DNA from 3 places in the Rhodococcus baikonurensis genome. Region 2 is predicted to be linked to each of the others. Evidence: riboswitches for the same ligand, from Rfam matches in the RefSeq annotation. Region 2 holds a riboswitch; each other region holds the start of a gene.
What was found. A riboswitch is a leader RNA that binds a small molecule or an ion and turns the genes downstream of it on or off. The one in region 2 is predicted to bind S-adenosylmethionine.
Positions count from the first base shown of each region.

Region 1: it holds a riboswitch for S-adenosylmethionine, as region 2 does, so the genes downstream of both, ABWI03_RS26150 (aminotransferase class V-fold PLP-dependent enzyme) here and ABWI03_RS08895 (putative leader peptide) in region 2, are expected to answer to the same signal.
Region 3: it holds a riboswitch for S-adenosylmethionine, as region 2 does, so the genes downstream of both, ABWI03_RS00195 (LLM class flavin-dependent oxidoreductase) here and ABWI03_RS08895 (putative leader peptide) in region 2, are expected to answer to the same signal.

Region 1 is NZ_JBEUOQ010000014.1:26,751-31,951, reverse strand. It holds gene ABWI03_RS26165 (alpha/beta hydrolase family protein) at 1-376, opposite strand, end outside; gene ABWI03_RS26160 (PaaX family transcriptional regulator C-terminal domain-containing protein) at 486-1,394, shown strand; gene ABWI03_RS26155 (LLM class oxidoreductase) at 1,373-1,987, opposite strand; gene ABWI03_RS26150 (aminotransferase class V-fold PLP-dependent enzyme) at 2,198-3,523, opposite strand; SAM riboswitch class IV at 3,577-3,691, opposite strand; gene ABWI03_RS26145 (PucR family transcriptional regulator) at 3,752-5,201, opposite strand, start outside.
Region 2 is NZ_JBEUOQ010000003.1:267,000-272,200, forward strand. It holds gene ABWI03_RS08880 (ABC transporter substrate-binding protein) at 1-947, shown strand, start outside; gene ABWI03_RS08885 (FAD-dependent oxidoreductase) at 958-2,067, shown strand; gene ABWI03_RS08890 (GNAT family N-acetyltransferase) at 2,076-2,666, shown strand; SAM riboswitch class I at 2,684-2,778, shown strand; gene ABWI03_RS08895 (putative leader peptide) at 2,787-2,876, shown strand; gene ABWI03_RS08900 (ABC transporter substrate-binding protein) at 3,014-4,654, shown strand; gene ABWI03_RS08905 (ABC transporter permease) at 4,657-5,201, shown strand, end outside.
Region 3 is NZ_JBEUOQ010000001.1:42,037-47,237, reverse strand. It holds gene ABWI03_RS00220 (TetR family transcriptional regulator) at 1-582, shown strand, start outside; tRNA gene ABWI03_RS00215 (tRNA-Glu) at 695-767, shown strand; tRNA gene ABWI03_RS00210 (tRNA-Asp) at 903-976, shown strand; tRNA gene ABWI03_RS00205 (tRNA-Phe) at 1,047-1,120, shown strand; gene ABWI03_RS00200 (ABC transporter substrate-binding protein) at 1,399-2,994, shown strand; SAM riboswitch class I at 3,179-3,274, shown strand; gene ABWI03_RS00195 (LLM class flavin-dependent oxidoreductase) at 3,279-4,358, shown strand; gene ABWI03_RS00190 (NtaA/DmoA family FMN-dependent monooxygenase) at 4,388-5,201, shown strand, end outside.

The DNA of each region.
Region 1 (5,201 bases), on a different contig from region 2:
GGCCCCGTGCCCACTCGATTGCCGCTTCCGTTTCCGCCGCCCGATCGTCCATGCTCTGATCGAGCCAATTGCCCGGTGCCCCATTCACCCCCGGCTTGTCCCAGGAGAGTGACGCGTACCCGGCCTTGGCGAACGCCTCCCAGACCGGCCTGTAAAAGGTCTCGTGTGTTGCATCGACCGGCCCGTCTCCGTGGACGAAAACCACGAGCCCGAAGGGACCGTCACCGTGTTCGGGCAGTGCAAGGACTCCCTGGAGCGGCACCGATCCCCCGGAGATCGTCACTTTTTCCTCACGGATGTCATAGGTGTTCTGGTACAGCGTCCAGCCCACCAGACCCACGATCAGAACAACGACCACTGCCAGGGAAGTAACCATCCACCTGCGTAAACGATGGCCACTCTTCCTCTCACTCACCGATCCCACTGCCATCTTCCCGCCTAACGTACGAATTTGAAACGATCGTATTGCATTCGATAGTACAGTTATGGGCGAAGATGTCGAGAGGCAAGGAAAGGACACGGCAATGACGGACAGGGACGTCGATGTGCCCACGAGGATCTTGATCGAGGGTCTACTGCGCACGGACGGAACTGTCGACGGGCGCACCCTCTATGCCACCGCCGACGCCCTCGACAAAACAGATCAACAGGTTCGGCTGTGCATCAAGCGGTTGGTCACCGAGGGGAAGTTCACTCAGGAAGGTCGCGGGCGGCAGGCCACGCTACGAGCAACGCCGAAAGCCGTGCGCGAGATGGAACCCGACGTCGAATTCGTTCGACTGGCCTATCAACAAGATCGCAACACTGCGACACCGTGGGACGGGTATTGGCATCTGGTCGGATTCGCAATTCCGGAGTCGTCACGGAAAGCGCGAGATGCGCTGCGCACCAGGGTCGTATACCTCGGCGGCGCGCTCGTCCAGGGCGGTCTGTACGTCTCGCCGCACGCCTGGGAACCGTACGTTCTCGATGCGGCCGCCGAACTCGACGTCGAACAGCACCTGTCTTCTCTCACCACTCGGGATCTGAAAGTGGGCAGGCTCGAAGACCCCGTGAAAATTGCCGCACAGTTGTGGCCGCTGGACGAGATCGCAGCCGGATACGAACGGCTGCTCGACGTAGCGACTGTGCGCCTGGAGAAACTGCAGAACACTCCGGGCACCGATGCTGTCACGATGACCATCGAACTCGCGGCGGAATTCACGCGAGCCATGGAGCCGGACCCTCTGCTGCCGCCGGAACTGCTGCCCACCAACTGGATCGGCACGCGGGCGCGCTTCGTCACGGCACAGTGCTGGGCGCTTCTGGCACAGGTGGACGGTGCAGACGAATTACCGTCGCTGTTCCACCTGTACGCAGATGCGATCGGTGATCAGGACGCGAGCGTGCGCTGACGGGGCGGCAGTCCGAAACGACCGAGCACTTCGTCGACTGCGGTGGACGGTGTGACAAGTCCGCGATCCTGGAGCCACGGAATGGTGCTGTCCACCAGATGTTCGAGTGTGCGGGGCAAGGCGAGGGGGAGCAGCGTAACGCCGTCGGCGACCTCGGCAGCTCGGATATCGGCGATCAAACTGCCGAGCCCGGAGGGTGTTCCGACGTAGTGAAGCGAAACCGGGACCCGCGGAGCAGTCAACGCACTGTCCAACTGTGCAAGCTCTTTTCGGGCGGAGCGAGCTTCCGGTGCGATCAGAATCTCGAGATCGACCAACACTGCGACGCTGTCGGGATCGCGGCCTTCTTCGGCGACAACAGCACGGATCCGTGCGCGTTCGAGCTGCGCCTCACGCAGATCCGCAGCGCGAATCCGAACCACATTGGTAGGGAATGAAGCCAAATCGAGAGCCCTGTCGCTCTCGGTGAGGTCAACCCAGTAGTCGCCGCCGATGATCGGCAGGTTTCCTGGTGCGCCCTCAGCGGCCGGATGGTGACCGGATCCGGTCAACTCGACCGCCACGTGCAGAGAATGCGAAGCGAGTGAAGACATGTGCGACCTCCGAAAATCAGAAAAGTGTGGGATGAGCGAGACGAATCGTCAGCTCGAACACATTCCTGACGAGGTACGGCACAGATCGACATGACGACGGCACCACTGACCGAGAGTGATGCTCACTCTCGAAGGGGTGGCGGGAAAATCCGCTGGTGCCATGGCTGCCATGCTAGTTGTCCATTCGAGTTTTCGGGGACCGAGCTCAGCTCAGACGCACTCGGCTGCGCCGGCGTTGTCGTCGGCAGCTCCGAGGAAGGGGCGGGTCTCGGGCACGGGGTTCCACGCTCCGGCCGTCTTCGCGTACTTCCAATCACGCTGATTCGAAACCAGGATGTTCACGGCGTCGACCAAGCGCGTCACGTCGTCCGAACTGCTACCGAGCCCGAGGCTGGCGCGGACGGCGCCGCCGGAGAGACCGAGGCGCGCGAGAACCGGGTGTGCGCAGAAGCGACCGTCGCGAACTCCGATGCCGTGTTCTGCGGACAGGAATGCGGCGATCTCGCCGGCTTCGAATCCGTCGACGGTGAAGGTGACGATTCCGACGGCGTCCGGTGCGTCGTTCCACAGTCGCACCAACGAGACTCCCTCGATGGCGGATAATCCGTAGGTGAGCTGTGCGGTGAGTGCCTTCTCATGCTCGGCGATGACGTCGAAGTCCAGGGCGTGCAGGGTTTCGCATGCGGTCGCGATTGCTGCCGCACCGAGCACGTTGGGGGAACCGGCCTCATGACGTGCAGGCGCGCAAGCCCATTCGGTGGACTCGACGGTCACCTCACGCACGGCGCCTCCGCCGGCGAGGTACGGCTGAGCTTCGTCGAGCCAGTCACGGCGTCCGACCAGTACGCCGGCGCCGAACGGCGCGTAGAGCTTGTGGCCCGAGAACGCCGCGTAGTCGACGCCGCATTCCTGCAGGTCGATGCGACGGTGGGGAGCCAACTGAGCAGCGTCGACGAGAATACGTGCGCCGCAACGGTGCGCGATGTCGGCCAAGCGTGCAATCGGCAGGATCTCGCCGGTCACGTTGGAGGCGCCGGTGATTGCGAGCAGCGCAGCAGGCTTGGTGCACAGTTCACCGATCAGCCGCTCGATCGTCTCTTCGATGGTGTCTGCAGCGGTGACGATACGAGCGTCGTTCCACGGCAACAGGTTTGCGTGATGCTCGACGTCGAGGACAACGGTGCTGCCGGGGACGCACTGGGCCAGCAAGTTCAGCGAATCAGTGGTGTTCCGCGTGAAGACGACGACCTGATCGTCGGCACAGTTCACGAAACGGGCAACGGATTCACGAGCGTTCTCGTAGGTGAGCGTGGAGATCCGGGACGCGTAGCCGGCACCGCGGTGAACACTGGCGTACGTCGGCAACAACTCGGCGATACGGTCGGTGACCTGGGCCAATGCCGGCGCGCTCGCGGCGTAGTCGAAGTTGGCGTAGGAGCATTCGCCGCCCTGAACCAGCGGAACCTGCAGGTCGGCACCCGAAACCTTGGCGATCGGAGCGGTGCAGCAGGTGTCGGCACTCAATACAGCAGTCATCGAAGACAATCCTCACGTTCAAGGACTCGTTCGTCGGGAGATGGCCCCGGAAGAGTCCGCGCTTGCCGCATTCGTTTTCGAACGCAGCCGGGTCGTCACCCGGAGCACCCCACCGCGGAGGAGGGTTGCCGACCAGCAAGCCGGGGCTGAACACTGGTACTCGTGACCTGGCAACGAGGATGGCAGGAACCTCCCGTGCTTGTCAAGACGAAGCTGGGAAGACCGTCGTCACGGCGCGATCGTCCGACAGGCGAGGTGGAGCGCAAGCCTGGTTTCCGGATCGGCCAGATCCACCGAGAGAAGTCGCTGAATTCGATCGATACGACTCGATACGGTGTTGCGGTGCAAGCCCATTCGAGTGGCGGTATGAGCCAGAGACGATTCTTCGTCGAGGTACGTCGAGAGCGTCTCCAGCAACTCCCCACTCGCATCTCGTAGCGGCGCGAGCAGTGCCGCGGCCGCGGGCTGAAACGTGTCGGTTCGCGTCCACGCCAGTAGCAACTGCGCCAACCCCAGCCGGTCCACGTGCAGGAATCGGCCCGTTTGCGACCGGGAACCGGCGAGCCGAGAGGCATCCCCCGCCTCCGACAGAGACGCTCCGATTCCGGCTGGCCCATCGTGCGCGCGTCCCACTCCCACCCATGTCTCCATGGTGGGCCCCAATCGGGCTTGACCTGCACGAATACTCTCGGCAATCCTGGTGATCGCCTCCGGACGCGGCTCACCTGGCAGAGTCGTCCACGCCGCCCAGCCGTCAGCCTGTTCGACGACAGTGGCGTCGATCCCCTCGGCGGCGAGGGCGTCTGCAACTTCACTGCGCCTGGCGACCAGGTCGACCTCACCCACCGCCAGGACTTTGATGCCGATGTGCCATCCGTCCAGCACCCAACCCGCGTCGAGTGCGCGCCGGAGCAGTCCGGGTGTGGCGTCTGCGGACGTGTCGATCAGTTCACCGAGCAACGCGCTGCGCCGGCGCGCTTCACGCTCGTCGACCATGCGTGCAACGGCCAGGCGGTGCCCGACAGCCAACGAGGCAACGTCGAGAACCACTGAGAGAGAGGCCTCTTCGACGCTCTGTCGCACCGGAAGCAGTACAGCCAGCCAGGGCTCTCTGGCCGCGCCGGACATCACCGGGCACGCGATCAGGACCCCACCGGAGTCCAACTCGACGGTGGTCGGTGCCCCACGACCCGACAAAGTACCCGCGCCTGCTCGATCAGCCTCTGACAAGAGCTCAGCGCCCGTCAGCGGACGTCCGGACGAGTCCAGGAGAATGAACGAACGCTGAAAGGTGTTCAGTAACACCGACAGAAGATTCTCGACGCTTCCGCCGGCTCGTTGGCCCGCGTGTGTCGCCCGCAGTACTGCGTCAGCCATCACCGCACGCGAATTCGAGAGAAGATCACGAAGATCCACGCTGAACTGCCAAGGGTCGGAGACCCCGAGCACCACCAGCCCGAGCCGATCCGCGAGCAACGAGAGACTCACATCCCCGGCCGCAGTGCTGTGAACAGCGACTACCTGGCACCCGGTCGCTGCCGTGCGTCGAAGGAGCGCATCGAATCTCCACTCCCCCACATCGATTCGATCGAGAATCACCAGAACCGATCCCGAACCCGCCGCACCCGACACTGCCTCCGCCGACTGTGCCGATTCGCCGGTGAGTGCCCCCACTGTC
Region 2 (5,201 bases):
CCTTCCTGATTTCGGCTATCGCCACAGTCGGACTGCTCAGCGCCGCGTGCAGCAGTGCGGACGCCGAGTCGGACGGTGGACAGGTCACTGCCGCTGCGGGTTACAACCTCACAGCCGACCAGAATCGCATCACCACCGACAAGGTGGATTCCATCGCCGCCGAGGTTCCTCAGGCGATCCGCGACCGCGGCACACTGCGAGTCACCGGTAGTGCCGGTGCCGCTCCGCCGCTTCGCTTCTACGCCGACGACGACACCACCCTCATCGGCTCCGAGACCGATTTCGCCTACCTGATCGGTGACGTTCTCGGCTTGAAGGTCGACCTGCAGACCGCAGACTGGGCACAGAACTTCGTCCGCATCGACTCCGGCGAGGCCGACGCCTTCCTCTCCAATGTGACTGTCACAGAAGAGCGTAAGGAGAAGTACGACTTCGCCACCTACCGACTCGACACCCTCGCTTTCGAAGCCAAGAAGGGCTCCGGGATCTCCATCAAGGAACCCAAGGATGTCGCAGGCAAGAAGATCGCGGTAGGTTCCGGCACCAATCAGGAAGCGCTGCTGGTCAAGTGGAGTGAGCAAAACGTCGCGGCCGGCCTGGCGCCCACCGACATCTCCTACTACCAGAACACCACCGACTACTACCTGCCCCTGCAGTCCGGCCGGATCGACGCCTACTTCGGACCGAACCCGTCGTCGCAGTTCCACGCCAAGCAGTCGGGTGAAACCGAAGTTGTCGGTGAGTTCTCCGGTGCAGGCGACACTCTGCAGGGGCAGATCGCCGTGCTGGTGAAGAAGGACAACGGCCTGATCAAGGCAATCAACGACGCGATCAACCACACGATCGAGAACGGCACGTACCAGCAGATCCTCGAGCGCTGGAACATCACGAATGAAGCCGTCGACACGTCCCTGATCAACCCGCCCGGTCTTCCGAAGACCAAGTGAGCTCTCGTCCATGAGTGAGATTCTCGATGTGATCGTCATCGGCGGAGGACTCGTCGGGTCCTCCGCCGCATGGCGGCTCGCGGCGCGCGGACGTAGCGTCGTTCAGTTGGAACAGTTCGGGCCGGGGCACAAGCACGGTGCGTCGCACGGTACGTCGCGCATCTACCGTCAGGCGTACGACAATCACCTGTACACAGGGTTGGCGGCCGACGCTCTGCCGTTGTGGCGGGAGTTGGAGGCCACCACGGACATCGGGTTCCTGGAACTGACCGGTGCCGTCGATCACGGTCTGCCGCAGGCAGTGCAGTCCAAGGCGCAGATACTTCTCGAGGCGGGTATCAAGGGCGAGATTCTCACTCCTGCCGAGGCGTCCGCCCGCTGGCCGGGGCTGCGATTCGACACCACCGTGCTCCATCACCCCGATGCGGGCCGGTTGCACGCGGACCGAGCCGTGACCGCGCTGAAAGCGGGAGCGGTGTTCGCCGGTGCCGAGGTCCGTCACGACGTTCGGGTGTTGGCGCTTGCACGTGCGTCGTACGGCGTGGACGTGGTGACGGACGGCGGAACACTCGCAGCTCGTCAGGTCGTGATCGCCGCTGGTGCGTGGACTGAGGACCTGATCGCAGACAGCGGTCTCGGTTCCGAGATCGTGCTGCCGACGCTACGCACGACACAGGAACAACCGGCGCACTTCGCACCGCTCGATCCCGGAGTCGAGTGGCCGAGTTTCGTTCACCACACCGGTGCGCAGTTGGAGACTGCGGGGATCTACGGACTCGGTTCCGAGGACGGCATCAAGATCGGTGAACACGCGACCGGGCCGGTGGTGACTCCGCAGACCCGCGACTACACCCCTGACTCAGCCGGAGAGCAACGATTGGTGGAGTACGCCGAGTCGTGGTTGCCCGGCGTCGATTCCACCCGGGTGGAATCGATCACGTGCCTGTACACGAGCACACCTGACAGTAACTTCGTCGTCGACCGAGTCGGCGCCGTCACGGTGGCAGCGGGATTCTCGGGGCATGGATTCAAATTCGGTCCGGCCTTGGGTGAACTCGTATCGGACCTTGTCGACGGAACCACTCTCGCTCCGGAAGTTTTTCGGCTGGGGGAGCGTTGACCAGATTCATGGAGGAAAGTGTTGTGGCACTGGAGCTCGGGACTCGGCAGCTCGCGGGTATCGGCGCGGTAGAGGTCTACTCGGTCTCGCAGGACGACCCCTTGGCAGCTCCACTGATCGCGGAGTTGGCCCTCGAATACAGTTCGCGTTACGGCGGGACTCGCGAAGCGATGCTCGAGGATCTCACGACGTATCCGGCAGAAGAATTTGCATACCCACAGGGAGCGCTGTTGGTGCTCACCCACGACGGCCGGCCGATCGCCGGCGGTGCGTTTCGTCAATTCGATTCCACCACTGCGGAACTGAAGAGAATCTGGACGTCGGTCGACTATCGGAAGCGTGGCCTAGGCAAGGCCGTCGTTCGTGAGTTGGAACGAGAGATCGAGCTTCGCGGATACGGCCGGGTGTTCCTCACGACGGGTCCTCGGCAACCGGAGGCCGTCGCGCTGTATCTGTCCAGTGGATACACACCGCTTTACGACGCTTCGCTCTCGCCCGAAGAAGTGGGCGTCCACCCGTTCGAGAAGCAGCTTCGGGTGCTCGAAAATGTGACTCGAGCAGCAATTCCTACCGACCGGGTTGACAACACCCGGGTTTGACCTCGTACACTTGCGAACGACCATCCAGAGCGACCGAGAGACCTGGCTCATTGAAGTCGCAGCAACCCCCCGAGTGATCGGGTGCGGGTGCTACCGCCAGGACCGATGGAGGAACACGAAATGAAGGCAGTCGAAGGCGGTTTCGATACCGCCTGGTCGCGTCGTCACGTAGACCTGTGCCGCACCGCGGGATCTTTCTGTACCAACTGACCTCGGTCAGTCATTCACACTCAGGCGAGTCGTCGACAAGTCTGTTTTCTTCTCTCTCACAAGTGATTCGTGCTCGATCGCCTTTTTCGTCTCAGGCGGCGGGTGCGCTCTTCGGCATGCCTCTTTAGGAGTTCTTGGTGTCTTCGCCCTCATTCGGTGCCCGTAAACGCGCGACCGTCATCGCCGGTATCGGTGCTGTCACGGTTCTCGGCACCGTCCTCGCCGGTTGCAGCAGCAACGGAAGTGACAGCGCGGCCGACGCGGGTCCCGCGCAGTCCGGCGGAACCCTTCGCTACGGACTGTCACAGGCGCCGACCTGCGCCGATCCGGCCCAGGCCGGCAGTAACCAGACCGTGTATGTCACTCGGACCGTGGTGGATTCGCTGACCGATCAAAATCCCGACACCGGAGAGATCACCCCGTGGCTCGCCAAGAGTTGGGAGATCAGCCCCGACGCCGCGAGCTTCACGTTCGTTCTTCGCGACGACGCCACCTTCAGCGACGGCACCCCGGTGACGGCGGATTCGGTGAAGAAGACCTTCGACTCGGTCAAGAATCTCGGACCGAACGCGTCGTTGGCGAAGAGTTACCTGTCCGCGTACACCGGTACCGACGTCGTAGATGCCCACACGGCGAAGATCAATTTCTCCGGACCCAATGTTCAGTTCCTGCAAGCAACTTCGACGCCGCAGCTCGGGATCCTCGCAGATTCCACCACCGCGCTGGCTTCCGAGCAGCGTTGCCCCGGTGCAGCGGTGATCGCGTCCGGCCCGTTCGTCTACACCGACTGGCAGCAGGACAAGAGCGTCAAGATCGCCAAGCGTGCGGGATACAACTGGGCGTCGGACGCGGTCGCGCATCAGGGCGAGGCCTACCTCGACGGCGTCGACTTCACGGTGGTCCCCGAATCCGGTGTGCGGGCAGGCAGCGTGGCCTCCGGCCAGCTCGATGCGGTCAGCGATGCGCTTCCACAGGATGCGCCGCAGATCGAGGGCGCCGGTGGACGAATCCTCACAAGGCCGAACCCGGGTGTGAGCTTCTTCTTCCAGCCCAACGTCAGTCGCGGCGTTCTCGCCGATCAGGCTGTTCGCCAGGCCATCATCCCCGCGATCAACCGCCAAGAACTCGTCGATACCGTTCTGGATCCGTCGTTCTTCCCGGCCACGAGCCCGTTGGCTCACACCACTCCGCTCTACAGCGACGAATCCAGTGTCGTGACGTACGACGCCGACAAGTCGGCGAAGCTCCTCGACGCGACCGGTTGGAAGACCGGCAGCGACGGTATCCGCGAGAAGGACGGGCAGAAGCTCACTTTCAGCGTCACCTTCAGTCCGGTGTTCTCGGGTAACCAGGCAATCCTCGAGCTCGTACAGCAGCAGCTCAAGAAGGTCGGCGTCGACTTGCAGCTCAACCTGGTCTCGAACGGTGAATGGACCGAGAAGGGGGTGTCGGGTGATTACGATTCGCTGTACTACAACAGCACTCGCGCGGATGCCGACATCCTGCGGGCATCGTTCAGCACCGAGGGTCGCAACCTGAACCGCCGCGGAGCAGATCCGGAGCTCGACAAGGTACTCACAGACCAGCTTGCAGCCACGGACAACGGCCAACGCGGTGAACTGGTATCCACCGCACAGGAATTGATCCTCGACCGTGGACTCTCCATTCCGACCATCGAGCTCTCGCAGGCTATCGGCGCCGGATCGAGTGTGCAGGACCTGAACTTCGAAGCCTCCTCACGACTGCAGTTCTACGACGCATGGTTGTCGGGTAAGTAATCATGACTCGATACGTACTCACCCGACTGGGCCAGGCCGCAGTGGTTCTGTGGGCCGCCTTCACCATCTCGTTCGTGATTCTGTTCCTCTTGCCGAGCGATCCGGTCAGCATGGCTGCCGACTCGTCCGGTCAGGGTGTTGCAGTGGATCAGGCTGCCCTCGATCAGCTTCGGGCACGGTACGGCTTGGACCAGTCGGTGTGGGTGCAGTACTGGACATCGCTGACAAACGCTCTTCGCGGTGATTTCGGTACGTCCATCTCCACCGGCCAGTCGGTGACGGACGCCATCTTCTCGGCGCTGCCCAGCACTCTGGTGCTGGCAACCACCGCTTTGGTTCTGGCCGTGTTGTTCGGAGTGGCGATTGCATTCTTCGCTACCTACACCCGCAAGCGGTGGCTCGCGAACCTGTTGTTCTCGCTGCCGCCGCTGGGTGTGGCGGTGCCTACTTTCTGGGTGGGCTTGATTCTCCTGCAGCTCTTCTCGTTCCGTCTACACATCTTCCCGGCATTCGGCGACAAAGGTTTCGCAACGGTGATTCTTCCGGC
Region 3 (5,201 bases), on a different contig from region 2:
AAGCGCGGCTATGCAGCTGCGTCGGTGAACACGATCCTCGAGGGCTCCCGCGCCACCAAAGGCGCCATGTATTTTCATTTCCAGTCCAAGGAGGAGTTGGCGCGAGCAGTTCTGACCTCGGCTATCGAAACCTTCACTGGAATCACTGATCGTTGGGCCAAGAGAACAGACCTCGATCCATTCGTCGCCTTGCACGGGCTCGTGCTCGACATTGCCGAGGTCTTCCGTACCGAGGTGATCGTGCAGGCGGAATTCCGGCTGATCATCGAGCCGGAGTTCTACAAGGATGTGCAATCGGGCGGCGGCCAGGTCTGGGGAAAGACCGCCTACGAGTTGGCATTGCGCGCCAAGGACGACGGTTTGCTCCGCGAAGACGTCGACCCGGAGAAATTCACGCGTGTCCTGGCAGCGAGCCTTGCCGGCCAGCGGTACATGGCGGACCTGATTGCCTCGAGTGGCGATCTGGGCGTGTGGTTCGAGGAGTCCCTCGAAGTGGTGCTCGAAGCGATGGCCACGCCGGAGTGGTTGGAGAAGTTCCATCGTGACGGGTGGCCGCAAGTGGAGTTCCCCGACGCGGAATAGTCCACTTTTTCGGCCATGACCAGGCGATTTGTGATTTCCGAATGCCGTGCCATAAGCTATCCAAGCTCCCAACGGAACGCCGTTGGGGTACTAGTTCGGAGAGATCCGGCGGGCCCCCTTCGTCTAGCGGCCTAGGACGCCGCCCTTTCAAGGCGGTAGCGCGGGTTCGAATCCCGTAGGGGGTACGTTTTGCGAAAGCGAAACGATGCAGTATGGTTTGACCCGCACGACACGCTTTGAGATGCACAAATGCCAGGCCAGGACAGTGGTTTGGGAGCGGCTCGAAGATGTAGTACGGTTTCACAGCAAGGAAAAAGCAAGGCCCTGTGGCGCAGTTGGTTAGCGCGCCGCCCTGTCACGGCGGAGGTCGCGGGTTCGAGTCCCGTCAGGGTCGCAAAGCGTTGTTCTCAGTCTCTTGATTGAGAACAACGCAATGCGATAGGCATTCGGTTCGGGTGCCGTCCGGCCAGGTAGCTCAGTTGGTACGAGCGTCCGCCTGAAAAGCGGAAGGTCGCCGGTTCGATCCCGGCCCTGGCCACAACAATTCTTCTGAACAAGCTCCAACGTCGATGTTCTTCGAACATGAGGTTGGAGCTTTTTCGTGTTCCGATGCCAATCGCCATCTTCATTTCGGCGCGACCATCTGGGCAAGTACGCGCCCATCCCTTCGTGAATGTTTCCGGTCACCGGGAACGTGCTGTGCGTCACTCCGCCGTGAACTTCACTATTAGCCGGTTGCGGCCGATCCCTGGTCGCGTCTACTGGAAGTGAGGTGGAATACCTGTGTCGCACTCGAGATCTTGGCGTATCGGGAAAGTGAGCCGTGCCGCCGTCGCGGTGCTCGGTGCCGGCGTCTTGTTGGTGGGCTGCGCGAGTAGCAACGACGACAGCGGAACCGACACACCGACTGCGTCGGGTGACGTCGTGACCGGCATGGTCAACGAGCAACCAGATCCGGGGAGTGCAGTCGCCGGCGGGACCATGACGTACGGCGTGCAGGTACTCGTTCCCTCACTCGACCCGACCAAGACTGCCGCCCGCGGCGGTTCCGGTGGAGAGGCGTTCGCAGCTGTCTACGACGTCTTGATGAGCTACGACACTGCCAGCGGAGAATTCGAGCCCAAGCTTGCCGAATCGCTCGCGACCGCTGACGACGGAGCCACCTGGACTCTGAAACTTCGCGACGGTGTGAAGTTCAGCGACGGCACCACCCTGGACGCCAACGCGGTGATCGCGAGTATCGATCGGTACAACGCAGGCAAGGGCAACGGCGCCGAGCTCTGGCTGGCTTCAGTGGAATCGGCGCAGGCAAGCGATCCGACGACGGTCGTGTTCAAGCTGAAGACGCCGTGGATGCGCTTCCCGTCGATGCTCGCTCTCGGTCACGGGATGATCGTCGCCCCGAGTTCGCAGCAAGGCGACAAGTTCACCGCTGTCGGAGCCGGGCCCTTCACCGAAGATCTCTTCACTCCGAGCGTCGAGCGAGTTTTCAAGGCCAACCCGTCCTACTACGGCGGGGCTCCGAAGCTGGACAAGTTGCGAATGGTCGCCCTCAACGGTCCGCAGGCCAATCTCGAATCGTTGAACAGCGGTCAGCTCGATGTCGCGTACATTCGTGGCCTCACGTCGGCGATCAATTCCGCCAAGTCCGCTGGTTACCCCGGCTACATCGACGTGCTCAATGCCGGTAGTGCCGAGATCGTCAACAACCGTGAAGGCCGACCGGGCTCGGATGTTCGCGTCCGCCAGGCTATCGGCTACGCGCTCGACACCACGTTGATCGATCAGCGCGTGGAAAATGGTGAGGGACTGCCGGGCTCGGAGTTGTTCGGTCCGACGTCCCAATGGCATGTTGACACACCAGGTATCGCCTACGACCCCGAGAAGGCGAAGGAACTACTGAATCAGGCAAAGGCCGACGGGTACGACGGCACTCTCGACTACACCGTCCTGAGTGAGCCCAAGGATCATGCGATCGGTCTCGCCGTGCAGTCACTGTTGCAGGCCGTCGGGTTCGATGTGAACTTGATCTTGGCCAACAATGCCGGCGACATCGTGCAGAACGTCTACGTCAAGCACGATTTCGACCTCGCGCACGCGGGCATCGGAATGTACGAGTCGATTCTCGATCTCGGATTGTTCTCCACGACCAACAGCACCTCGATGGCGAACACTGCTGGATACGCGAACCCCGCGATGGACCAGCTGATCGCAGATCTTCAACAGGCCAAGGACAACTCGTCGACCCTGGCGGTCATCGGCAAGATCCAGACACTGTGGAACGAGACGGTTCCGTCCGCACCGATCGGCGGACTGACATCGTTCTGGGCCTGGCAGAAGAACGTTCACGGTGTCGTTCCCACAGCTACCGGAATCATGCTGTTCGACCAGGCCTGGCTGGGCGCGAAGTAGATCAACTGCTGCCCTCCAGGCGAGCCCCGTCCGACGCGAGTCGGGCGGGGCTCGTTCTCTTTCGACGTCCAGCATCAACGATGCAACCCTTTCGATCAGTGTGATTCAATTGAAATAGGTTGTAGGTCAATAGGATTCGTCAAGCGTGATTTGACTTGTCCAGTGTGGCCCGCATAGATTGCATCCACCATCCAGAGTGGCTGAGAGACCTGGCTCGATGATGCCGCAGCAACCCGCTACCTAACCGCAGTGTGGGTGCTACCGCCAGGACCGATGGAGGACACATGACTGTATTTGCCGTGGGTATCGAACTGGACGGCGAGGGCACTCACCCCGCCGCCTGGCGCCGAAGTTCGCACCGCCCGGATCAGCTGCTCACGGGTAAGACCGTGCGCGATCGCGTCGCGGCTGCCGAGAATGCGGGCTTCACCTTCGCGACGTTCGACGATTCCATCCTTCCGCCGAGTGGCGACGTCGTCGGCCGGATCGACGCCGTCTCGCGGGCGTCGTACGTGGCGGCGACGACCAGCACGATCGGGTTGGTCCCCGTCGTCGGGACCACGTACGCCGAACCATTCCACACGTCTTCGCAATTGGCGACGCTCGACTACTCCTCCCGTGGGCGCGGTGGCTGGCTGGCTGTTCCGGTCGAAGACGAAGCTGCGGCGAAGGCGTGGGGGAGAGCTCCGGTGACAACGGAGTCGGCGCGTCAGCAGGAGCAGCGGGATTCGGTCACGGTCGTGACCGATCTCTGGGATTCGTGGGAGGACGACGCCGTCGTCCGTGACTATCTCAGCGGACGGTTCCTCGAGCGCGATCGTCTGCATTACGTCAATTTCGAGGGTGACACGTTCTCGGTGAAGGGGCCCGCAATCGTTCCGCGACCGCCGCAAGGTCAGTTGGTGGTGTTCGGACGCTACGGAGAAATCGATCCACGCCAGGCGGATGTCGTTCTCGTTTCCGGTGATTCGGTGGAGGCTGTTACACAGTCGGCCGCCAAGGCGCGCGATGAGGGCGCGTCATTGGTGGTCGTCGAGGTCGATGTGGCATTCGATACGCCCAATCTGTCTGCGGCGCAGCGGTTGATCGAGCTGAACTCGCACGGGAAAGCCGTCGACAGTGGACGACTGCTCCTCGCTGCAGATCCAGGGGAGGCGGCCGTAGTTCTGAGGGAGTTGGCTGGGCACCTCGACGGGGTTCATGTCCACGCTCTCGTGATCGACGAGGACCTTCCGGTGCTGGCCAAATTCGTTCTTCCGGCGCTGTCCAAGGCCGGGCTGACGCGACGCCCGGTTCCGGGATCGACCCTGAGGGGCAACCTCGGTCTGCAGCGGCCCGCAAATCGATTTGCCCACTCCTCCTGACTTGACTTCGCGCTAAGGATATTTCGGCCATGACTGCATCACGCTCCGCCGTACCTCGACCCGACGCTCACGTTCACTTCGGCGTCTTCTTCCAAGGGGTCAACCACACCACCATCTGGTCCGATTCCGCCAGTGGTTCCCAGATCGACTTCGAGACGTTTCGGCGGTTGGTACTCACCGCCGAGCGAGGCCTGTTCGACGCCTTCTTCCTCGGTGAGGGCCTTCGCCTCCGCGAACAGAACGGCAAGATTCTCGACCTCGATATCGCCGGCCGCCCCGACGCCATCGCGCAGTTGGCCGCACTCGCCGGTATCACCGACAAGATCGGGTTGGTCGCGACGCAGAACACCACGTACAACGAACCGGCCGACCTCGCGCGTCGACTCTCCGGCCTCGATCTGCTTTCCGGTGGACGGGCTGGCTGGAACGCGGTGACCACCGACAACGCGTGGACTGGAGAGAACTTCCGTCGTGGTGGCTTCCTCGATCACGCCCTACGCTACGAGCGTGCCGGGCAGTTCATCGAAACCGCGCGGGCACTGTGGGATTCGTGGGCCGACGACGCGATCTCGGACTCTCGCACGTCCGAGCACTGGTCGAGTCCGGGAGCCGTCGGCGACGTACGCAAGCAGACTTCGCAGTTCGACATCTCCGTGACGCCGACCCTTCCCCGAAGCCGCCAGGGGCATCCGGTCATCTTCCAAGCGGGCGATTCGCCGAGTGGACGCGATTTCGCGGCGACACATGCAGATGTCATATTCTCCCGACACGGGACGCATTTCGACGGCGCTCTCGACTTCGCGGAGGACATTCGGGCTCGGTTGCGCAGAGCCGGACGACCGG